2 linked regions of the Cohnella abietis genome follow. The protein of the gene in region 1 interacts with the protein of each later gene in a pairwise test. Links are inferred from orthologs where the notes say so. Each region holds a gene or a part of one and is shown in the gene's direction. Other genes may lie near its edges.

What was found.
Region 2: the proteins of tsaE (region 1) and rlmB interact in binary tests that used the Escherichia coli proteins (3 or more experiments, as listed by UniProt). The link is inferred for Cohnella abietis from one-to-one orthologs.

Annotation. Positions count from the first base shown.
Region 1 is NZ_AP019400.1:1,506,691-1,518,513, forward strand. The notes cover bases 1-2,819. They hold tsaE (tRNA (adenosine(37)-N6)-threonylcarbamoyltransferase complex ATPase subunit type 1 TsaE), read left to right. Parts: upstream 1-1,057; coding sequence 1,058-1,582; downstream 1,583-2,819. Other genes in these bases: thiL (thiamine-phosphate kinase), read left to right, coding at 12-1,049; tsaB (tRNA (adenosine(37)-N6)-threonylcarbamoyltransferase complex dimerization subunit type 1 TsaB), read left to right, coding at 1,579-2,373; rimI (ribosomal protein S18-alanine N-acetyltransferase), read left to right, coding at 2,378-2,819. In the rest of the region: more of rimI, read left to right, coding at 2,820-2,872; tRNA (adenosine(37)-N6)-threonylcarbamoyltransferase complex transferase subunit TsaD, read left to right, coding at 2,869-3,930; KCTCHS21_RS31075 (hypothetical protein), read right to left, coding at 4,426-4,707; KCTCHS21_RS06095 (2-isopropylmalate synthase), read left to right, coding at 4,743-6,332; KCTCHS21_RS06100 (class I SAM-dependent methyltransferase), read left to right, coding at 6,344-7,156; ribosomal protection-like ABC-F family protein, read right to left, coding at 7,571-9,490; KCTCHS21_RS06110 (5-formyltetrahydrofolate cyclo-ligase), read left to right, coding at 9,647-10,273; KCTCHS21_RS06115 (MogA/MoaB family molybdenum cofactor biosynthesis protein), read left to right, coding at 10,428-10,916; tatA (twin-arginine translocase TatA/TatE family subunit), read left to right, coding at 11,225-11,455; twin-arginine translocase subunit TatC, read left to right, coding at 11,549-11,823. UniProt on the Escherichia coli protein: Required for the formation of a threonylcarbamoyl group on adenosine at position 37 (t(6)A37) in tRNAs that read codons beginning with adenine.
Region 2 is NZ_AP019400.1:6,155,190-6,167,192, reverse strand. The notes cover bases 6,707-9,705. They hold rlmB (23S rRNA (guanosine(2251)-2'-O)-methyltransferase RlmB), read left to right. Parts: upstream 6,707-7,727; coding sequence 7,728-8,684; downstream 8,685-9,705. Other genes in these bases: sigH (RNA polymerase sporulation sigma factor SigH), read left to right, coding at 9,391-9,705; KCTCHS21_RS27060 (NYN domain-containing protein), read left to right, coding at 8,617-9,237; KCTCHS21_RS27070 (Mini-ribonuclease 3), read left to right, coding at 7,250-7,687; cysS (cysteine--tRNA ligase), read left to right, coding at 6,707-7,250. In the rest of the region: KCTCHS21_RS27105 (nucleoside triphosphate pyrophosphohydrolase family protein), read right to left, coding at 221-616; KCTCHS21_RS27100 (PIN/TRAM domain-containing protein), read left to right, coding at 808-1,899; ispD (2-C-methyl-D-erythritol 4-phosphate cytidylyltransferase), read left to right, coding at 1,977-2,666; ispF (2-C-methyl-D-erythritol 2,4-cyclodiphosphate synthase), read left to right, coding at 2,672-3,148; gltX (glutamate--tRNA ligase), read left to right, coding at 3,178-4,632; cysE (serine O-acetyltransferase), read left to right, coding at 5,136-5,831; more of cysS, read left to right, coding at 5,838-6,706; more of sigH, read left to right, coding at 9,706-10,041; rpmG (50S ribosomal protein L33), read left to right, coding at 10,472-10,621; preprotein translocase subunit SecE, read left to right, coding at 10,640-10,849; transcription termination/antitermination protein NusG, read left to right, coding at 10,875-11,408; rplK (50S ribosomal protein L11), read left to right, coding at 11,487-11,912. UniProt on the Escherichia coli protein: Specifically methylates the ribose of guanosine 2251 in 23S rRNA.

The DNA of each region.
Region 1 (11,823 bases):
AGGGGTGCGCCGTGCCGCCACTCGACGAGTTCGGACTAATTCGTGCCTGGACGGAAGGTCGTCAAACTAAGGAGCTCCTTGGTGCTGCTGGCGTTACGCTTGGCATCGGAGATGATGCAGCTATTGTCGCTGGTGAATCAAGTCAGGAGTGGCTTTTTGCCATGGATACGATGGTGGAAGAGGTTCATTTTCGCAAGGAGACGATGAGCGAGTCGGATGTGGGTTTTAAAGCACTGGCCGCCAATATTAGCGATATTGCGGCGATGGGAGGTATCCCGAAGCTGGCGCTTGTGTCGGTAAGCGTTCCTCCTCACTGGACGGCTACGCGAATGAAGCAATTATTCGACGGGCTTTATTCATGCGCGAACCGATATGGAGTTGCGGTAATTGGCGGTGATACGACTTCAGCACCGAATCAGCTGGTCGTATCTATAACGGTTGTCGGCAACGTAGAGGCTGGCAAAGCTATTCGCCGTGACGGAGCAAAGCCTGGTCAGATCGTTTTTATGACTGGACCCACAGGATTATCTGCCGGAGGCTTACATGGTTTGCTTAAAAGCGCTGCGGAAGCAAGCCATACTACATTCAAGCTGCCACCAATACCATCTAGATTAGTTCAAGCCCATCAACGCCCTTCGCCTTCTGTGAAGGCAGGACGTATGCTGCTTGAGAATGGGTGGGGAGCGTCACTTAACGATGTAAGCGACGGAGTTGCCAGTGAAGCTTGGGAAATCGCTGAAGCCTCTCAAGTGAAGCTCGTATTGCATGAGAAGCTCTTACCTATTTCTGGTGAGCTAGCGTCGTATGCTCATGATAACGGTATCCAACCGTTGGAGTGGGTGTTGTACGGTGGCGAGGATTACGTCCTTCTTGGGACTGCGGACAAGCAGCATGAGCAAGCGATGAAGGAACATTTTCGCGCAGAAGGAATCCCCTTGTTTATTATTGGAGAAGTTGAAGCAGGAATTCCGGAAGTGGCTATGGAAACAGTGGGAGGCATCAATAAGCCCATTCCCAAGAGAGGTTACAATCATTTTTCGAAGGGATAATGTGAAGAATGCAGCACAATGAAAAAGCGGATTCACCCCAGCTATATAGCTGGGAAGCCTCTTCCGAGAAGGATACTATAGGTTTTGCAGAAGCGTTGGCTAAGCTAGCTGTCCCTGGAACTGTCCTAGCCGTTGACGGAGATTTAGGAGCGGGAAAAACGCGTTTTGCTCAAGCGTTTGCTGCTGCTATCGGAGTACGGGGAATTGTGAACAGTCCTACTTATACGATTATTAAAGAGTACGAGGGAGAGCATCTCCCTTTTTATCATATGGATGTTTATCGTTTGACATTGCCTGAAGCTGATGAGCTTGGGTTAGACGAATATTTTCATAGTGAAGGTGTAACTTTGGTTGAGTGGGCATCTCTTATTGAGCCCATTCTTCCTCAGGAGAGAATGTCTATTCAGATTGTGACGACTGGTCCTGATTCGCGGCGAATTATATGTCAACCGATGGGACAGCCCTACGAATCTTGGTGCCGGCAATTAGAAATGCTAGAGAAGGTAGACGAAGGGGAGAAACCAACCGTATGAAAATGAACGCAAGTAAGAGTGAGGATTCATCTGTGACGGTGCTTTCCTTCGATACCTCGACGGCTTTACTTGCAGTGGCTATCGTAAAGGACGGGACTCTGGTGGATTCCATTACCTCCTTCACGGAGCGTAATCATTCAGTCAGAATATTATCTGAAATTAAGGAGCTTCTTAACCGTAATGGGATAAAAGGTACAGAAATAGATGCCATCGCGGTAGGACAAGGTCCAGGCTCTTATACAGGGGTTCGCATCGCAGTTACGGCTGCCAAGACGCTAGCTTGGGCATGGGACAAGCCATTAATTGGAGTATCCAGCTTAGAAGCATTGGCATTCGGGGCGTGGAACTCTCTTCGACTTGCTAATGAGGATATGGCTTCAGATCGTGATACATGGATAGTTCCTCTAATGGACGCGAGACGTGGGCAAGTGTATACATCTCGTTATGCCGCTGACCATTGCGGAAAATGGGACACAATCGATAGTGACGCTATCCGACTTATCGCGGATTGGGCGGAGCGAATTGAGGAAGAGGCTACACTCGATCCGCAGGTAGCCACGATTTGGTTCGTCGGTGATACTTTACCCCACAAGACGACAATTGAGCTTTCAGAGCAATCCGGAATTCGCTTGCGTACTTTCGATTTCGACATGGATGCTGGAGCAGTTGGGCAGCTCGCAGAGCTTCGTTATCGACAAGGCGAACGGGACGATGTACACACCTTTGTTCCGAATTATACGCAGCTGACGGAAGCGGAAAATAAGCTCATTGCTGCTTCCAGAGGAGAGTGACGACATGGAATACCGATTAATGAATCTGAATGATATCAGCACAATCGTAGAGATTGAACAGGAATCCTTCACGGCCCCATGGTCGGAGGAAGCGTTCCACAATGAGCTAACCAACAATCTTTTTGCCAAATATATGATTATGGAGCTCGAAGGTACAATCTTAGGCTATGGCGGAATGTGGCTCATTATTGATGAGGCCCACATAACGAATATTGCGCTTAGAGAGCAGTATCGGGGTGTAGGTAATGGAAAAAAACTGCTTCAGGAAATGATGAAGACAGCCTATTTTCTAGGAGCACGGCGTATGACCTTAGAGGTACGTGTAACAAATGAAAGAGCACAGGCCTTGTATCGTAAGCTGGGATTTTATCCTTCCGGTGTTCGCCCTGCCTATTATTCCGATAATCTAGAGGATGCACTAATTATGTGGGCGGATCTAGTGCCGGATGACTTCGATGAGCTAGAAACAGCGGGTAAGGTAGGGGAGGAAGAAGCATGAGCGAATTGGACAATGAGATAGCTTCCTCTTCGAAAAGTAATTATATAATGCTTGCTATTGAGACGAGCTGCGATGAAACCTCGGTTGCAGTTGTTCGGAATGGGCGTGAGGTGCTTTCCAATATTATCTCTAGCCAGATAGAGACACATAAGAAATTTGGCGGCGTTGTGCCTGAGATAGCTTCCCGAAAACACGTGGAGAGTATTACGGCCATTCTGGAGGAAGCGCTGCGCGAAGCTCAGGTTGGCTTAACCGATATTGATACGATCGCAGTAACCCAAGGTCCGGGTCTGATTGGGGCATTGCTGGTAGGCGTCGTAGCGGCGAAGAGCTTAGCCTTGGCGTTAGATGTACCTTTGATAGGAACTCATCATATTGCCGGGCATATTTATGCTAATCATCTGATGGGGGATATTGTTTATCCTGCTCTTGCTCTCGTTGTTTCTGGCGGGCATACGGAAATTGTACTTCTTGAACAAGAGGGCAAGTTTCGCATTCTCGGAAGGACAAGGGATGACGCAGTCGGAGAAGCTTATGATAAAGTGGCAAGAGCGCTACAGTTCCCTTATCCAGGGGGCCCCTATGTGGATAGATTAGCACAGGAAGCAACGGAGGAAATCGTACTTCCGCGTGCATGGCTGGAGCCGGATTCCTATGATTTCAGCTTTAGTGGGTTGAAATCAGCTGTTCTGTCGGAGATCAACCGTTCACGAATGAAGGGCGAGTCACCGGATTTCTCGGCTTTGGCTAAGGGGTTCCAGCAATCGGTTATCGACGTGGTTACAAGTAAGGCAATTAAAGCGGCTAAGGAGTTTAACGTACGACAAATGCTGTTGTGTGGCGGTGTTGCGGCTAATCGAGGGCTGCGTGATAAACTAAGCTCATTATGTGAAGAAGCAGGCTTACCGTTACTTATACCTACGAATCAGCTATGTACAGACAATGCGGCTATGATTGCCGCCGCTGCAGACTTAAAATGGCGCCGTGGCGAGTTCTCATCGCTTGATCTTAAGGCAGAGCCGATACTATCGCTTGAGGATTGGTCGGTTAACGATTAAAAATATTTTGTAATAAGGAATTGACAGATTATTTTTTGGTGAATATAATAAGACCAATCCCCAAGGGGAACATACTTAAGGAAACGCGATGAACAGGAATAGTAGGGAAGACCCTGAATTCAGAGAGCTGCGGGATGGTGCAACGCAGTAGATGGGAACCTGAAGCTCACCTGGGAGCGGATGTATGGAACGGCCGGACAATAAATCTGGTGCGCTACATTCATACGGTTAACCCCCGTGATAAGGTACAAAGCGGATATTTTCCAGCCTGACTGATTTAAGGCTAGTGAGAATATCAACAAGAGTGGTACCGCGGATGGCTAAATAAGCCCACCGTCTCTTATACAGAGACGAGTGGGCTTTTATATTTGGATACGCAATGATCGGGAGTAGTAGGATTTCCTCGGGAGCAGAGAGCTGCGGGTCGGTGCGACGCAGCCGAAGAGGAAACTGAACTCGCCCAGGAGCGGAACGATGGAAAGGGATTTGGCGTAATTAGCCAATACTAGGTACATCGCTACGGTTGGCCCCCGCTATAGGGCGCTCGTCCTTGTTAATCGACCGAACGATTAGCATGGACGCACAAGTGGGAGGAACAAGCTCGTCCGTCGGAAGACGAGCTCCTCCAAGCAGAGTGGTACCGCGGCGGCTTCCAAGCCCGTCGTCTCTAGCCTTAAGAGACGACGGGCTTTTTGTGTTTTCCCCGCAAGAATGGGCTGCGCATCCATTCTCAAGGACAAATCCTTTCCCCGTCGTTCTCTTAGATTGATCGGACATCCCTTACGGGATGAAATCTAAGGAGGTTAACCCCTATGACATCAACTACTCAAGCAAATATAATAACCAATTCCGCTAAACGACGCATAAAGATTTTCGATACGACACTTAGAGATGGCGAACAAGCCCCGGGAGCTTCCATGAAGCCTGAGCAGAAAATCGTCATCGCACGCCAGCTAGCGCGTCTGGGCGTAGATACTATTGAACCAGGCTTTGCTATTTCAAGTCCTGGGGAGTTTCAAGCGATACAGCAAATTTCACGCGAGCTGCAAAATGTAGAAATATGCGGATTTGCCCGTTGCGTTAAAGCAGACATTGATTCGGCTGTTGCCGCCACGCAGGATGCTGCACGCCGCCGTCTACATCTGTTCATATCGGCTTCTCAAATCCATTTGGATTTCCAGCTCCGCAAGACGCAGGACGAGGTCATCGAGATGCTTCGCGGGATGGTCGCTTATGGAAAGCAATTCGTAGATCAAATAGAATTTTCACCGATGGATGCTTCGCGCTCTAGCGAAGAGTTCCTGTTCAGGGTCGTTGAGGCGGCTATAGAAGAAGGGGCGACAATTATTAACATCCCGGATACGATGGGATATGCATTGCCAGAGGAATTCGGACCATTGTTCACACGGGTTCGCGAAGGTGTGCGCGGCGGAGATAAAGTGATCTATAGTACCCATTGTCATAATGATTTGGGCTTAGCGGTTGCTAACAGCTTAGCTGCTATCCGCCATGGTGTCACTCAGGTTGAGGTGAGTGTAAATGGGGTTGGCGAGCGTGCAGGGAATTGCTCCTTGGAGGAGCTGGTTATGGCTATTGAAACCCGCGGGGATTCGATGGGGGTAGAAACTGGAATTGTCACCGAGCATATATATGAAACCTCTCGGATGGTGAGCCGCACGATGCATTTTCCAATTGCATTTAACAAACCGATTGTTGGACGTAATGCCTTCCAGCATGAGTCAGGCATCCATCAGGATGGCTTGCTGAAAAACCGCAATACCTATGAAATCATGGATCCGGAAGCAATGGGTATTCCACGTAGCATGATTATTCTGGGCAAGCATTCAGGACGACATGCGATTAAGCATAAAATTTCCGAATTCGGAGTTAAATTAAACGATGCTGAAATGGAGGATTTCTATAACCGTTTCAAGGAGAAGGCTGATGAGCAGAAAATCATTACAGACGACGTTATGATGCAGCTGTTGGGAGAATCAACAGACACTATCGTGCAGCCGTACTCGTTGGTTGATCTGCAAGTGTTGGCAGGGTCGAGCCGTTCCCGTATCGCCTCCATCACCATATATAGCTCAGCCGATGGGAAAGAGCAAACCTACACGGGTGCTGGTGAAGGACCGCTTGAAGCAGTGATCCAATGCATTCGCGAGGCGATGCCTGTCGACGCTATATTCGAGGATTTGGAGATACATTCGTTGTCGACGGGCGAGGATGCCTTCGGAGAAGCCGTTGTAACTGTATCAAGCGGAGACCAAAGAAATATCGGAACTGCGATTCATCGGGATATTATTTTGGCGGCAGCCAGAGCTTACGTTTCAGCGGTTAATGGTGTAATACTCGCTCGTAAAATAAGCGAAGCCCATAAAGAAGCATCCGGGGAGTAGAGGTTAATCCTATGGAGCAAATACTGAAATACTATGACTCGTTCGATGAATGGGGGAGGCTCGATAGGGAACCAATTGAGTTCATGGTTAACCTCCATCATATCCAGAAAAACCTTCCCCCTAAGGGGCGGATTCTCGATATCGGCGCGGGACCTGGGAAGTATTCTATTGCTCTTTCTGAGCTTGGGTATGAGGTCAACCTTGCTGATCTTACGCCAAAACTCGTTGAGATGGCGAAGCTTAAGGCGAGGGAAGCTGGAGTACTAGAACGGTTTAATGGATTCCACGTTGTCGATGCCAGGGATATGAGCAGCTTCAAGGATGAGCAGTTCGATGCTTGCTTAATGCTCGGGCCAATGTATCATCTACAGACGGAAGAGGATCGTTCTAAAGCGATTCGTGAATTGCATCGGGTTACGAAGAAAGGTGGTCCAGTATTCGTCGCCTTCATGTCCAGATTAAAGCATCTCACAACTTCCATGATGTTTCCCGGGGCTTGGAAGCCGAACGATACTTCCCAAGGGCTAGCTGATTTTCTGGCATCGGGAATATTCAATCATAGCGATGAAGGAAGGTTCACGGGTGCTTATTATTTCGACATTGACGAAATCAACCCTCTCATGGAGGCTCATGGGCTCAAGAGCGTGAAGCTAATAAGCTCAGAGAGCGTTGCCGGATCGATGAATACAGAGCAATGGAACTATTGGAGACAGCGAGGCGAAGAAGAATTCGGGCAAGTGATGCAAATCGTCATGAAGGCGTCTGAAAGTCCCTACATTCTCGGGGCAGCGTCGCATCTATTGTATATAGGGGAAAAGCAATAAGAACGGGCTGTTCCGTAAGTGTGAAAATCACTTGCTGAGCAGCCTGTTTAAGATTTTGGGCGTAACGATTTATAAGTTGAAGCTAGTTTCGTTGTCCAACTTATCCAATTGTAGATCAATAAGTGATGTGGACAAAGTTATCCACACCCCCTGTGTGTAATGTGGATAAGAGCTAATAACCCTTGCTACATATAGGGTTGGAGGTTATTGAAAGTGGGATCAATTTTTCAGCCCTTTTGTGTGGAAAGTGTGGATAATGTGGATAAAACGGTGGAAAACTGTGCCATTACGCAATAGAGGACAAAAAAATGCTTGCGTACCAAGAGGTGGTTGGGGATAGAAGATCTTTCCCCACTGACTCTTCCTGCACGCAAGCTGTGTATAACTGTGTGAACAACTTATTTTCCAGTAATTCTACGATTCTTCCATTAAAGCTTCCCAAGTCTGAAAGGCTTCATCTAAAGCAGCACGTGTTTTATCCGCTTCGGCTTGTTTTTCTCTTAACTTCATATAATCCGTAACCATCTCTGGGGAAGCCATCTCAAGCTCAAGAGCAGAAAGCTCATTCTCTAGTCGAGAAATGTCTGCTTCGGCTTGCTCACGTTTACGTATTCTTGCTCTGTCCTCACGTTTCGCCTGCTTGTCCGCTTCGTAGTTACTGACAGCGGGTTGGGCAGCTTGTGAGCTAGAGTTATTTAATTCCGTTTCCCATTCTTTCATTTCTCGCTTTTTAACAACCATTTCGTCATAATTTCCTAGGAAATGCTCAGTCCCATCTGATGCTAATTCAACAATACGGTCAGCAATTCGGTTAAGGAAGTAGCGATCATGGGAAACGAAAATGAGAGTGCCGTCATATTCATCCAAGGCGCCCTCTAGTACCTCGCGGCTCATCAGATCCAGATGGTTCGTCGGCTCATCGAGCAGAAGAACATTCGCTTTGCGCAGCATCAGCTTCGATAAAGCGACTCTTGCCTTCTCTCCTCCGCTTAAGGAGCTAATCTTCTTGCGAACATCGTCACCGCTAAATAAGAAATTGCCAAGAACCGTACGAATTTCTGCTTCAGGATGCTGGGCAAATGCGCTCCAGACTTCCTCTAAAACTGTATTCGCTGGATTCAGCTCTCTTTGCTCTTGATCGTAGTAACCAAGCGAGACGCCAGCCCCCCATTCAATGACACCTGTGCGTAGCGGTAATTTATCGATAAGTGCTCGGAGCAAAGTCGTCTTGCCGACCCCGTTAGGTCCAAGCAAAGCGAGTCTCTCTCCTCTTTTTACCTCGAAGGACACATTACGAAACAAGGGAGCCATCTCTTCCTTAGGAGCAGCAGAACAATTAATGGCTCTAAGAACCTCTTTGCCGCTCCGGCGCTCCGTAGAAAAGGAAAAGCTCGCTTGCTTTAAAGTGCCGGGCTTCTCTAAGCGTTCAATTCTCTCCAGCGCATTGCGCCTGCTTTGGGCACGTCGAGTCGTCGAGGCACGGACAATATTTCGTTGTACGAAATCCTCCATACGGGATATTTCCTTGCGCTGCTGATCGTATAGCTTGATTTGTTGTGCATAAGCTGCTGCCTTTAAGTCCATGAATCGGCTGTAATTGCCAGTATATCGTGTGGCTGCATGACGCTCGATTTCGACTATGGCTGTAACGGTGGCATCGAGGAAATATCGGTCATGGGAGACGATAACCATAGCACCAGCATAAGATCTCAGATACTGCTCTAACCAAGTAAGGGTGTCAATATCCAGGTGATTGGTAGGCTCATCTAGCAATAGCAGCTCAGGTTGGACAAGTAGCAGTCTGGCAAGCGCAAGACGCGTCCGTTGCCCCCCGCTAAGCGAGGAAACCTCCGTATCAGGAGAAAAGTCTCCAAAGCCCATTCCGTGAAGAATGCTGCGGATGCGGTTTTTCATTTCGAACCCGCCATTTTCCCGGAATTTCTCGCTTACGTCAGCATACTGAGCTAGCAAAGCTTCGTATCGTTCTGGATTTTCTAGCTCTTGGGGATCTGCTACCCGGTTTTCCAACGCTAATAATGCTCGCTCTTGATCCAGTAGAGGACCGAACGCAGAATTCATTTCTTCCATTAGAGTACGATGTCCTTGAAGGCCGCCATTTTGAGCCAAATAACCGACCTTAAGCTCTCTCGGCTTGGATACGGAACCCGTATCAGCGGTTAGCTCACCGGCCAGGATACGTAAGAAGGTTGATTTGCCGGCTCCATTGACACCTACAAGACCAATGCGATCGCGCTCATTGATTTGCAGAGATACCCCATCTAGTACAGGGGTAACGCCGTAATGCTTTGTAATGCTGGATGCTTGTAATAGCAAGAGGAATCCCTCCGAAAATTTCGATTCATTCTTGCTACAAGTGTACCGTAAACATATAAGAAAAGTCCAAGTCGTTATTCTTTGGCGAAAATAGACATAAAATGATAAAATGAAAATAACTTTTCTACGGATTTTCAAAAGGTAGGCCAATCGCTCATGAATAATGCTCAGAGTAATTACGATAAGGTGGAGTGGCGACGCCGGATGACCGCCATAAGGGACGGGCTATCACCCGAGGATCGAGATAATTATTCTTTACGATTATGTCGTCTAATCGAGCTTGAATTATTGAGCCCACTTCGCCAAGAGCGTTCACGCTCTTTGAATATTTGCGTGTACGCGCCTTTTCGCTCGGAAGCATCTCCGCTCCCTTTGCTCTCAAGCTGCTGGGAAAGGGGAGACCATCTATTCGCGCCAAGAATTTTGCCAGACAGAGAAGGAATGGAGTTGCGTAAGGTCGAAGCACTGACTAACTGGATTCCGGGGAAGTGGGGGGTTCCGGAGCCCGACCCGCTACAAACCTTGCTGGCAGAACAATCACAAGCTCTCGATGTCGTACTCGTACCTGGTCTTGCTTTTACGAAAGAAGGATCTCGATTGGGTTACGGCGGGGGGTATTATGATCGCTTATATGCAGATAGACTAGGCTTTAGCAACCCAAAGACGTTGTGGATAGGCTTCGCTTTTGCTAACCAGGTCATAGCCGACCCATTGCCTATGGAGACGCATGATCTTCCTCTAGATGGATTGGCAACGAACGAGCAGGTTATTTGGTTTAATTAGGGGGGAAATAGCGGATAGCTTGAAAGTTGGTTGACTTATTACAATGTGCAAGGTCATTTACGTATAGTGGACAACTATGCTTAAACGGTCTAACATTTGATTAAAAGATACGATCACGATAAAGCTCGTATTCATGGGAGCGGGGGGATGGAGCATGCGTTGGAAGGTCGCTTTATTGACAGCTAGTGATAAAGGCTCGCGAGGGGAACGCGAAGATACGAGCGCTCAGGTTATACGTGAATTAATTGAGGAAGAGCTTCATGGGGACATCATTGATTATCGGATTGTGCCGGATGATCAAGATGAAATAAGAGCAGCACTAATAGAAATGGCCGATTATTATCAGGCAGACCTTATATTGACGACTGGTGGAACAGGTCTGGCATTCCGTGACGTTACACCTGAAGCGACATTAATGATCGCGGAAAGAATTGTTCCTGGAATTGCAGAGGCGATGCGGGCTACCGTTATTCAGCGCTCGCGTAAGGGAATGCTTTTTCGCGGGATTTGTGCGATACGCGGTCGTACCTTGATTCTGAACTTACCTGGAGATCCTAAGGGCGTTCATGAGCATTTGATGGCGGTAATGGACGTTCTACCAGAAGCATTGGATCAGGTAAAAGGATTGCGTGGGGAGCAGTAGATAACAGCTTCCTAGTTTCTTTCGTGGCAAGGAATAATGCTTATTAGTCCGCTATGTTAAGTGAACAGAATGCTACCTGGATTTAGACATATAATTGTCAATGATAATGACTATTTCCTGTAACAAGGGTATGATATGATACTGATACTGGGCGGAATGCCGGTAGTTGCCGACGATGAAACCTTATATTTCTATCGATGTTTTTTGCCGAGAAATTTGGCTGGATATACCGTAATAAAGGAACATATTATCGAAATGGTCTGCGACAGATTATGCCGTCGCTAGAACTGGGAAACGGAGGTTTATTTATGTCAGGAATTGGTGCTTCGGGTATGATTTTACTCGTAATCGTTGCTTTGCTGCTGTTCGGACCGAACAAGCTACCTGAATTGGGAAGAGCATTCGGACGCACGCTCCGTGAGTTCAAGAAGGGCGCTAATGAGCTGATGGATGATACTAAGGAACGTCCAGCAGCAAACCGCGTGGAAGTGTCATCGGAAGATACACAGCCGAAAGCTGAACGACGTCTGCCTGAATAAGGTATGAACATTACACAAAAAGGGGCTGTCCCTCATCGCAGATGAATCATTTGCGAAAGGGGCAGCCCTGTTGTTGCATGGAGGCGAATAAGGATGAAGGATAGTTCAAGTGCTCGGCAGGATGAAAACTGGATGCCGATAATGGAGCATTTAGGTGAGCTACGTAAAAGAATTATATACTGTTTAATTGTATTTGTACTTGGACTGGTCGGAGGCTTATTCGGTGCCCAGCCTGTCTTTGATTATTTAGTTGCTGCAGCCCCTACGGAAAATCTTAAGCTAAATGTGTTTTCTCCTTGGGATGCGATTGGCTTATATATGAAATTTGCCATTATCATTTCTTTTATTCTGGCCATTCCCCATACGAT
Region 2 (12,003 bases), 4.7 Mb from region 1 along the record:
GGCAGTGTAACTCGGAGCCAAACAGAGAGCGAGGTAATAATTAGTCGGAGATGCAGCATAACTCAGCGCCAAACAGAGCGTAAGATGATAATTAGTCGGAGGGACAACGTAACTCGGAGCCAAACTCAGCACCAAACTCCACAGCGTAAACAAACAAAAAGGCAGCATCCCATAAAACGGGTGCTGCCTTTTGCCGTGAATAATGCCTTTTTAAAAAATATTAAGTTAAGTTAAACCAGCCCAGCGTAGAGCATTTGTCAGCTTCTTTGGTGACGACTTCTTCAAGGCTGATGTCCAGCAGGTTGCACATGGCTGACATGTAGAACAGATTCTTGCCCATCTCACTACGAATAACCTCGCGACATTGCTCACAGAGGTTGCCCTCCATGTGGGATTTCGATTGGCGATTCGCTTGGTCAAGCGGCATCTCCTCGGAAAACCCTTGGTTTCTAGCAGTTAGCTCGATACATCCGCACTCTGTGATGGATTTGGATACGGCCCGGTTGACAGATGCATTGGATTGACTGTACTTCGTAACGACGTCAAGCAGACTACGATGACGGAGCAATAATTCCGACACCTGACTCTGAAACTCCTGGAGCGTAGGTGCGCCCATCCATTCCACCTCGGTTACCTTTTATTTACTTAGCCACTTTCATTATAAATCATGGGTTCCCAGATATCAAAAGAAGCTGACAATTTTGAATAAACTTTAATATCTAAGCTTAGTGAAGGTTAGCAAGTAAAAAATTGGAACATACTAGTAACGATATTTCTGACTTCTTAACAAGAAAGGGAGTGAATTTTATGATAATGAAGAGAGTTATCCAGATCGTCGGCTTAGTACTAGGTGCTTTGCTAGGTCAAGCAATGTCAACTTGGCAGATAGCATCTGAGGCGTCATGGATGGGTTCGATGTTAGGTGCTTCAACTGGTGGAGGAGGATCCTTCAGTGCAGTTGTAGGGGCATGCACAGGATTTTTACTCGCAACGGCTTTCGCTGCTCCGCTTACACGTGCTTTACAGCGTGGAATTGATAGACTGTCCAATTATCCTATGTCAGAGCTTCTATCCGGTTTGGTAGGTTTGACCTTTGGTCTTGCACTTTCTTCCTTCCTGTATCCTTTTATGACGGATATTCCGCATGTGGGGCAAATATTGGCAGCCATTACGGCGCTTACGCTCGGGTATACGGGACTTAAGATTGGCATGTATAAAAAGGACGAGGTCGGAGATTGGCTCCGGACACGCAGAAGTGTAGAAATTCCGAAAAATGAGGGACCCCGGTATGAGGAACACAAAATTTTAGACACAAGCGTTATCATTGACGGTCGTATTGCAGATATATGCAAAACGGGTTTTATTGAAGGGACATTAGTTATACCTGAATTCGTACTAGAAGAGCTTCAGCATATCGCGGATTCATCTGATTTGCTTAAGCGCAATAGAGGACGGAGGGGACTAGACATCCTTAATAAAATTCAGAAGGAGCTAGACGTCAGAGTACTTATTTACGAAGATGCGAATGATGAGCCTGGAGAGGTTGACAGTAAGCTCGTTAAGCTAGCAAAGGCGATGCAGGGTAAAGTGGTTACTAATGACTTTAACTTGAATAAAGTGTGCGAGCTGCAAGGAGTTTCTGTGCTAAATATTAATGATTTGGCTAATGCGGTTAAGCCTGTCGTGCTTCCTGGAGAAGAAATTGTTGTTCAGGTTATTAAGGACGGCAAGGAGCATGGGCAAGGTGTGGCCTATTTGGATGATGGCACAATGATTGTGGTAGAAGGCGGAAGGGAATTCATCGGAACTACGATGGAGGTGCTGGTCACAAGTGTGCTTCAGACATCTGCTGGCCGGATGATTTTCGCTAAGCCTAAGCTATTGGAAAAAGCGCTCTAACAAGGTATGATAATAGAAATACGGGCGGGGCGCGCTCTTGTGTCCCGTCTTTTGTTTGTCTGAAAAGGAGATATTATATGGACTGGGGAGCTGTCGTGGTTGCGGCAGGGCGAGGCACTCGTATGGGAGCTGCCGATAATAAGCCCTACCTTGAGCTTGCCGGTCGGACAGTGCTTGCTCATACGCTTGAAGCATTTGAGCAATGCTCAGCTGTAACATCTATTATTTTAGTTGTTTCATCGGGTGAGCAGCAGAAAGCTGGCGAGATAATCAGGCTTGAAGGGTTTCGGAAAATATCATTGATCATACCGGGCGGCGCAGAGCGGCAGGATAGTGTATATGCAGGTTTGGCGGCATTACATACGGAAGGTGTATTAGTCCATGATGCAGCTAGACCATTAGTAACTGCTAAGCAGATTACCGCATGCTGTAAGGCTGCGGAAGAACATGGTGCATCCGCACTAGCCGTTCCTGTTAAAGATACAATTAAAGTTTCGGATGGTAACGGGTTTATTATTGCAACTCCGGAACGTAGGACGCTGTGGAGTGTACAGACTCCGCAGGCTTTTTGGCGTGTAGAGCTTATGGATGCGCATCGCCAGGCGCGGGAGGAAAGCGCAGCAGCAACAGATGATGCTATGCTTCTGGAGAGATTAGGGCGTAAGGTTGCAATTGTCGAAGGTGATTATGCCAATATTAAAATTACGACGCCAGAGGATCTGCCTATTGCAGAGCTTCTGCTGGCAAGGCGTATGGGGGAGGAATAGTCACAATGATTAGAGTGGGACAAGGCTTCGATGTTCACCAGCTGGTGGAAGGACGTCCGTGCATTATCGGCGGTGTTAACATTCCATATGAAAAAGGGTTACTAGGACATTCCGATGCAGATGTGCTTCTTCACACGATAAGCGATGCCATTCTCGGGGCTCTTGCCCTTGGAGATATCGGAAAGCACTTTCCAGATACCGATCCGGAATTCAAAGACGCAGATAGCGTCAAATTACTAGTGCATGTATGGGGACTGGCTAAGGAGCGAGGCTACAAGCTCGGTAACGCTGACGCGACAATTATCGCGCAAGCGCCGAAGATGGCGCCATACATCCCGGCGATGGTTACTGTTATTGCCAAAGCGCTTGAATGTGAGGAATCCCAAGTCAACGTAAAAGCGACAACTACTGAACGTTTAGGCTTTCCCGGTCGGGGTGAAGGTATCGCCTCGCAGGCGGTTGTTCTGTTGGTGAAGGCATAAAAGAATATGATATTAACGGAGGAACTAACATGTCGACTAAGGTTCGAGTAAGATACGCACCAAGCCCGACGGGCAATCTACATATTGGTAATGCGCGTACAGCCATTTTTAACTACCTATTCGCACGCCACCATGGTGGTGATTTTATTATCCGTATCGAAGACACAGACGTTAAAAGAAATATAGCAGGCGGGGAAGAAAGTCAGCTAACTTATCTGAAATGGCTTGGTGTCGATTGGGATGAAAGCATCGATCGTCTAGGTGAGTATGGTCCTTACCGTCAAACTGAGCGTCTTGATATTTACCGAACGCATACTCAGCAATTGCTTGATCAGAAGCTAGCCTACCGTTGCTATTGCAATGAAGAGGAGCTGGAGCGGGAGCGCGAGGAGCAAACGGAACGCGGTGAAACTCCGAAGTACTCTGGGAAATGTCGTAACCTAACTCCCGACGAGCAAAGCAAGCTTGCAGACGAAGGAAGAATTCCAAGCGTGCGTTTTACGGTTCCGACTGACCACGTTTATACGTTTCAGGATACGGTCAAAGGAGAAATTTCCTTCCGTTCTGACGACTTCGGTGATTTCGTCATCGTGAAGAAGGACGGTATTCCGACCTATAATTATGCTGTTGCAGTGGATGATCATCTGATGGCTATAACGCATGTATTGCGTGGTGAAGACCATATTACGAACACGCCTCGTCAGCTAATGGTTTATGAAGCGTTTGGATGGACGCCTCCTCAGTTCGGTCATATGACACTAATCGTTAATGATCAACGCAAGAAGCTGTCCAAACGTGACGAGTCCATCGTTCAATTCATTCAGCAATATGACGAATTAGGCTATCTGCCTGAAGCTCTATTTAACTTTATTACTTTGCTTGGCTGGTCTCCGGAAGGGGAAGAGGAGATTTATTCCCGAGAGCAGCTAATTGAGATCTTTAACGAGAACCGTCTCTCCAAGAGCCCGGCTGTATTCGATACAGCGAAGCTAAGCTGGTTAAACCAACACTACATGAAGCTTGCTGAGCCGGAGCGTATCATCCAGCTTTGCATTCCACACTTGAAATCAGCAGGTCGCCTTCCGCAGGAGCCAAGCGAGCAAGATTTGGTGTGGGCTACGGCTTTAGTCACCTTGTTCCGCGATCATCTAAGATTCGGAGCTGAGATTGTACCTCTATCTGATTTATTTTTCCAAGAGGTTCCGGAGCTGAACGATGAAGCTGCAATCGTGATGAAAGAGGAGACGGTACCTACTGTGTTGAGCGCATTCCGGAGCAATATAGATGCCGCTTCTGAACAAGACTTCACTATCGATAATATCAAAGCGTGGATTAAAGCAGTCCAAGTCGCAACTGGCGTAAAAGGTAAAGGGCTATTCATGCCAATACGTATCGCACTCACGGGTCAAATGCATGGACCGGACTTGAACGGAACGATTTGGCTGCTAGGAAGAAATGAAGTGTTGAAGCGCCTCGCGAATTAATCTATTTGAGTGGATTATTCTAAGCTTGCATACTCACTTAGCTAATCCGTTCTAAGGGGAAACGTGTCACATCTCTTGTCACCTGACAGGGGTTCGGATATAATTAATCTATATATCGAAAACGTGCGACGAACAGGAAAGTAAGTTTCGCTTTACGAATGATCAGAGAAGGCGGTCTAGGCTGAGAGCCGCTACATTCTGTACGAAACTGAATTGCGCCTGGGAGCTGCGCCGCTGATGGGTCTTCCGATGTACTGTGATCTAGTATCATGGAACAGTGGATGATCGGGTAAGCGGTGCCGGGGGGATCCCGTTAACTATCCGATAAGGAGCCGATGTCCCTGAGGACAGGAGCTCAAGCAGAGTGGGACCACGTCATGACGTCTCTGCAGCTACGTAGCTGCAGGGGCTTTTTTATATTTTACTGACGTGTTCCGCCGTCCTAATGGCGACGAGACCGTTTTACTTAGATAGAGAAGAGATAGGTGGGGTGGAAGATGGGGATGTGGAGAACGGTCAAATCCGATATAGAAGCAGTATTCGAGAACGATCCTGCTGCCAGAAGCTGGTTCGAAGTAGTATTTACGTATGCAGGTTTACATGCGATTTGGTCTCATCGCATCGCCCATTTCTTTTATCGCCATCGGTTATTTTCAGTCGCCCGAGTGATTTCCCAAGTGAGTCGATTTTTCACGGGAATTGAGATTCACCCCGGAGCTCGTATTGGGAGTAAACTGTTCATAGATCACGGCATGGGCGTCGTTATCGGCGAAACGTGCGAGATCGGTGATGAGGTTATTATTTATCAAGGGGTAACGCTTGGCGGAACAGGGAAAGAAAAGGGGAAGCGCCATCCGACAATAGGTAATCGTGTCGTTATCGCTTCTGGCGCGAAGGTGCTTGGATCGTTTACAGTAGGAGGTAACTCTAATATTGGGGCAAACTCGGTTGTACTTAGAGAAATACCACCCAATAGTACGGTTGTCGGTATTCCTGGACGTGTTGTAAAGCGTAATGGCATGAAGATCGGCGACCGGCTTGACCATACGAACCTGCCGGATCCGCTTATTGAAACCTTCCGACTCATGCAGAAGGAAATTAACGAGCTAAAATCAGAGATCGAGCGTCTCAAAGCCAATGAAACGAACGGGAACAATGAACCCGTAGCCCTCTTGGCTAATGATAGTAAAAGGAGCTAATATCAGGTGAAACTCAAAATTTACGACAGCATGACTAGAGCGCCGCAGACGTTCGTGCCGCGTGAGCCGGGAAAAGTAAATATGTATGTATGCGGACCGACTGTATACGACTATATCCATATTGGAAATGCACGTCCGGTTATTTTCTTTGATGTCGTTCGACGTTATTTGGAGGCTATTGGCTTAGAGGTTAATTACATCGTTAATTACACGGATGTAGATGACAAAATGATCCGCAAAGCTAATGAGCTTGGCATTACAGTGCCAGAGCTGGCTGAACGTTTTATATTGGCGTTTAAGGAGGATCGGGCTGCGCTTGGTGCTCACGACCCGACCATTTCACCACGGGTAACGGAGAACATAACAGAAATCGTGACATTCATCGAAAGCTTAGTCGAGAAGGGATCTGCTTATGAAAGCGGCGGAGACGTCTATTTCCGTACGGGATCATTCCCGGAATACGGTAAGCTTTCTCATAAAAACCTCGATGAATTGCAATATGGTATCCGTATAGATGTCGATGAGCGCAAAGAAAATCCACAGGACTTCGTGCTCTGGAAGACGGCTAAGCCGGGAGAAATTCATTGGCCAAGTCCATGGGGCGAGGGGCGTCCTGGATGGCATATCGAGTGCTCTGCGATGGTGCACAAGTATGCTGGTAATACCCTGGATATCCATGGAGGCGGACATGATTTGCAATTCCCTCATCACGAGTGTGAGATTGCACAATCTGAATCCTTGACGGGTCAGCCCTTGTCGCGCTACTGGATGCACAATGGCTTCGTAAACATTAACAATGAGAAGATGTCTAAATCATTGGGCAATGGTATTAACGTACGGCAATTGCTCAAGAAGACAAGTAAATATACGATTCGTTATTTAATGCTGGCAACTCATTACCGTAGTCCACTTAATTTTAGTGACGAAACCATTCGTCAGGCTACGAACAGCATTGAGCGGTTGACGAATTGCCGGGACAATGTCCGTCATCGTCTCTCCTCTGTTGCGACGGGCACGCTTGCCTTAGCAGGTGATGAAGCGTTGAAGCAAAGGCTTGATAAGCTGAAAGAGGAATTCCACTCCCGTATGGAGGACGACTTTAGCACACCAGATGCGATAACAGCTTGGTTTGGTCTTGTCACGGAAGTGAATACTTATTTACAGCGTGAGGCGGTAAGTGAGTCAGATTTATTACTGATTCTAACACGCATCGAAGAGATGAACGGTGTTTTAGGACTGCTACCGCAAATCGAAGAAGCTGGCTTGTTGGATGAGGAAGTGGATTCGCTGATTGCAGAGCGAACGTCGGCACGGGCTAATCGTAATTTCGCACGGGCGGATGAAATCCGAGATTTGTTAGCGGATCGTGGAATTGTGTTGGAGGATACACCTCAAGGCATTCGTTGGCGGCGCAAATGATGGAGCGGGTAAGTAAAGTTATAGACCCCGTTATTTCACCCGTCGTGCCTACAGATGTGCCGATTAATATGTTATCTCCTGTTGTCCTGGCTTATGTTGGAGATGCTGTCTTTGAAATATACATTAGACAACGCCTAGTGGCAGGATTCAATCGAAAGCCGCATGAGCTGCATCGTGCGGCGACAGGCTACGTTTCTGCAGCTGCACAAGCTAAGCTTCTAGAGAGATGGGTACCCCTTCTTTCGGAAGAGGAAGCCGATATTGTGCGTCGCGGACGTAACACGAAGTCAGGACAGCCCCCTAAGAACGCTGATCCTGCTGATTATCGTCATGCTACTGCATTAGAATGCTTAGTCGGACATTTGTATTACCATGGGCAAAAGGAACGGTTGGAGCAGCTGATGGACCTTGCATTTGTGACCAATAAACAAGATTAATTTCGGCCAATAATAGCAATTTAGATAAAGGAAGATGATTATGAGTGATTACAAGCCGAGAGCACCGGGAAACCGTGGCCCTGTAGAACGTAAAACCAGAGCAGGGTGGCAGGCTGCAAATAACGGACGTAAAGACAATGACAAGTCGAATCCAGTAGCTCCTGCAAACAAGGAATCTGCATTGGATAAAGAGCTATGGGCAGCTGAAAGCTCGTTGAGCGGTGAAGAAGAATATTTGGCTGGTAAGCACCCAGTGCTAGAAGCGATGAAGGCAGGACGATCAATTAACAAAATTTTCATGTCCAATCAGGCACAGCGCAGCCTTGTTCAGCCCATCATGGAAGAGGCTAAAGCCCGTGGAATAGTCGTCCAGCAGGTGGATAAGAGCAAGCTCGACCGACTCGTTCCGGACCTTCAGCATCAGGGAGTTGTTGCACAAGCGGCTGCAGTCGCATATGTTGAGGTTGACGAGCTACTCGCGCGTGCAGCTGCCAAGGGTGAAGTTCCGCTTATCGTCCTGTTGGACGAGATTGAGGACCCGCATAATTTAGGCTCGGTTTTGCGGATTGCAGATTGCACAGGTGTGCATGGTGTCATTATTCCTAAGCGCAGAAGTGCGGGTCTTACGGCAGTTGTTGCCAAGACATCAGCTGGCGCTGTCGAATATGTACCTGTTGCGCGTGTAGCTAACCTCGTACAGACGATGGAGAAGCTCAAGGCTGCCGGTCTCTGGATTGCAGGAGCGGATGGAGGGGCCAAGGAAGGCTTCTACGACACGAGCCTTACAGGGCCGCTGGCGATCGTTATTGGCAATGAAGGGCAAGGGCTTTCTAGGTTAGTTCGGGAAAGATGTGATTTTATTCTCTCCCTTCCGATGGTTGGACAAATTAATTCCTTGAATGCTTCTGTTGCAGCAGGGGTTATCCTGTATGAGGTTGTGCGCCAACGTCAGCAGGAGCTCAAGAAAAGCGGCGCATCGCAGTCGAGTCCGGTTTAAGGACGTGCGAGCAACGCGCAATTTCCAACGCGAAGATGTGCTGCTGGTGGACGGCTACAATATCATCGGCTCTTGGCCAGAGCTGGTTGCATTGAAGCAAGAGAAGCTGGAGGATGCTCGAGATCAGCTCTTGAGCATGCTTGCGGATTACCAGAGCTACGCGGGACTCATCGTTATCGTCGTATTCGATGCTTTCCGCGTTCCAGGCGCGGGCGCGGAGTACAATCATCGTAAGAAAATGCAAATCGTGTATACCCGAGAACGGGAAACGGCCGATGAATGCATTGAACGCTTGGTTGGAGAGTGGACGTCAGTTCGACGCAATATTTATGTGGCAACATCGGATCAGGTAGAGCAGCATGTGGCATTCGGACGGGGAGCTTTGCGGGTTACAGCACACGAGCTGCGAATCGAAGTGCGGCAAAGTAGAACAGACATTCAGACGGTAATAAAAAGAGATTCGCCGATAAAAAAGAATCCGCTGGATGCTGTTTTGTCAGATGAGGTACAGCGCAGATTGGAACGAATGAGAAGAGGACTTAGTGATAATTAACTGAGTCGTGTATTTTATTTACAGTTTTACCATCGGACAAACGCGTAGGAAACGGCAAAATCATTGACGCTATGCGTCATATCAAGTATATTGGTAATAGTTTGGTAGAGCAAAAGGTTCCAGTACGCCAATGCAGACCGGAGGGATGTTCGTGTGAGCGTCGACTTGGAGAGACTGGCAACGCGTGAATACGACTTCAAGGCCGACGAGGACATCGTAGAGTTCGTTCGCACGGGTGACAGTGAAGCGTTGGAGTATCTTATTCATAAATATCGAAATTTCGTGCGGGCGAAAGCGCGCTCTTATTTTCTAATAGGTGCTGAGCGAGAAGATATTGTGCAAGAAGGAATGATCGGCTTATACAAAGCGATCCGTGACTTCAAAAGCGATAAGCTAGCTTCATTTAAGGCTTTTGCTGAGATATGCATTACTCGTCAGATCATTACTGCAATTAAAACTGCCACTAGGCAGAAGCATATTCCGCTCAATTCCTATGTTTCTTTGGACAAGCCGATCTATGACGAGGACTCTGATCGAACATTGCTCGATGTTATCTGCGGTTCAAGAGTATGTGATCCGGAGGAAATGATTATTAACCAAGAGGAGTTTTACGGCCTCGAGGATAAGATGTCTGAAATCTTGAGCGATTTAGAACGCAAGGTACTTATGCTATACCTGGACGGACGCTCTTATCAGGAAATTGCCGTTGATCTCGACAGGCACGTGAAGTCAATTGATAACGCTTTGCAACGAGTGAAGCGTAAGCTTGAGCGGTATCTTGAGGCACGCGACCTTGCTCAATAAGTAACTAGCACTTATATGGATCGTACCGGCAGCCGAAGCAGCGCGCTGCTTTTTTTATGCACTTATACAAGCTTAATCATCTTAGAGTTGATTATCTTTTGTTTCATATGGTTTAAGATAGATGCGAAAATGGAAGAATAGGTACAGGGTTGCTAGAGTAGAGTGTAATCTTCGACAGCAGAATGGTGTTCCAAAGGTAGGCTGGTGACACTTTTCGTTGACATCGATTACCCCCTGTGATAAATTATTTTAGTAACCTTAACGTGGCTTCTTATGCGCTGGCTCTGAATCATCGGCGAAACACCTGGATTCGTTGTCGTGGTGTCTTGTGAACACACGACGATTCCAAGATCAGCCTTGGTTCGCCAAGCTGAGGTTTCCGCTGCATGGTTGTATTTTTTTGAAGTTTTGATCCCGGGAGGTGGAAGGGATGCGGGTGATTATCACTCTAGCTTGCACGAACTGCAAGCATCGGAACTACACGTCGAGCAAGAACAAACGGACGCACGCCGATCGCATCGAGTTGAAGAAGTTCTGCAGATTTTGCAATGAACATACTCCTCATCGCGAGACGCGCTAAATCCTAGGAGGTATGAACGTGACTTTCCTGGCCAAAATGAAACAAAACTTTGGGTCCTTTTTTTCGTTTTTCGGTGATAGCTGGAACGAATTAAAGAAAGTCCGTTGGCCCAGCCGGAAAGAGCTCGTCAGCTACACAATCATTGTTATTGTGACGGTGCTGCTGGTTACGATCTACTTCTGGGTTCTGGACATCGGTATTTCATCCCTCGTCGATTTAATCATTTGACGCAGGAACCAAAGGTGGCTTTTCCATGGAGAAAAGATGGTATGTAGTACACACGTACTCCGGTTACGAGAACAAAGTTAAAGCTAACCTGGAGAAACGTGTGGAGTCTATGGGTATGCAAGACAAGATCTTCCGCGTCCTTGTGCCAATGGAAGAAGAAATTGTAAACAAGGACGGTAAGAAAAAGACGGTTATGCGTAAAGTATATCCCGGCTATGTTCTTGTCGAGATGGTACAAACGGACGATTCTTGGTACGTGGTTCGCAATACTCCGGGTGTAACTGGATTTGTTGGCTCCACAGGTTCGGGATCGAAACCAACGGCACTTCTTCCTGATGAAGTAGAAGGAATTCTAAAGCATATGGGAATGGACGAGCCGAAGCCGGTTATCGATTTCGAGATCAAAGAAAACGTTCGGGTTATGGTGGGTCCTTTTGCCAACTTTGTCGGATCTGTAGAAGAAATTCTGCCCGAGAAAAGCAAGCTTAAGGTTCACGTTAACATGTTTGGAAGGGAAACTCCGGTTGAATTGGACTTCACACAAGTGGAGAAGATTTAATCGATTAAGGGTTTCTTGAACGAGCGGGAGGGACGAGAGTTCCGTTAAACCGCATTATGGGTTAAGGAGGTGTGCATCATGGCAAAAAAAGTCATTAAATTGGTAAAGCTGCAAGTTAATGCGGGTAAAGCTAACCCTGCGCCACCGATCGGTCCTGCACTAGGTCAAGCTGGCGTAAATATCATGGCATTCTGTAAAGAGTTTAATGCTCGCACAGCAGATCAAGTGGGATTAATCATTCCAGTTGTTATTACTGTATTCGAGGATCGCTCCTTTACGTTTGAAACGAAGACGCCACCAGCAGCGGTATTGCTCCGCGTAGCTGCAGGAATCCCTAAGGGCTCCGGCGAACCGAACAAGAAAAAAGTTGCTACAGTTAAACGTGCGAAAGTACGTGATATCGCTGAGCAAAAAATGCAAGATCTTAACGCGGCTTCCGTTGAAGCAGCTATGCGTATGATCGAAGGAACTGCTCGCAGCATGGGCGTTGTAATCGAAGACTAATCGTTTGCAGCTGATATGGCTGACTAACGTAACGCGGTTCCTAGAACCGCTTGTGGGAGGAAACTTCCGTTAAAACCACAAAGGAGGAGAA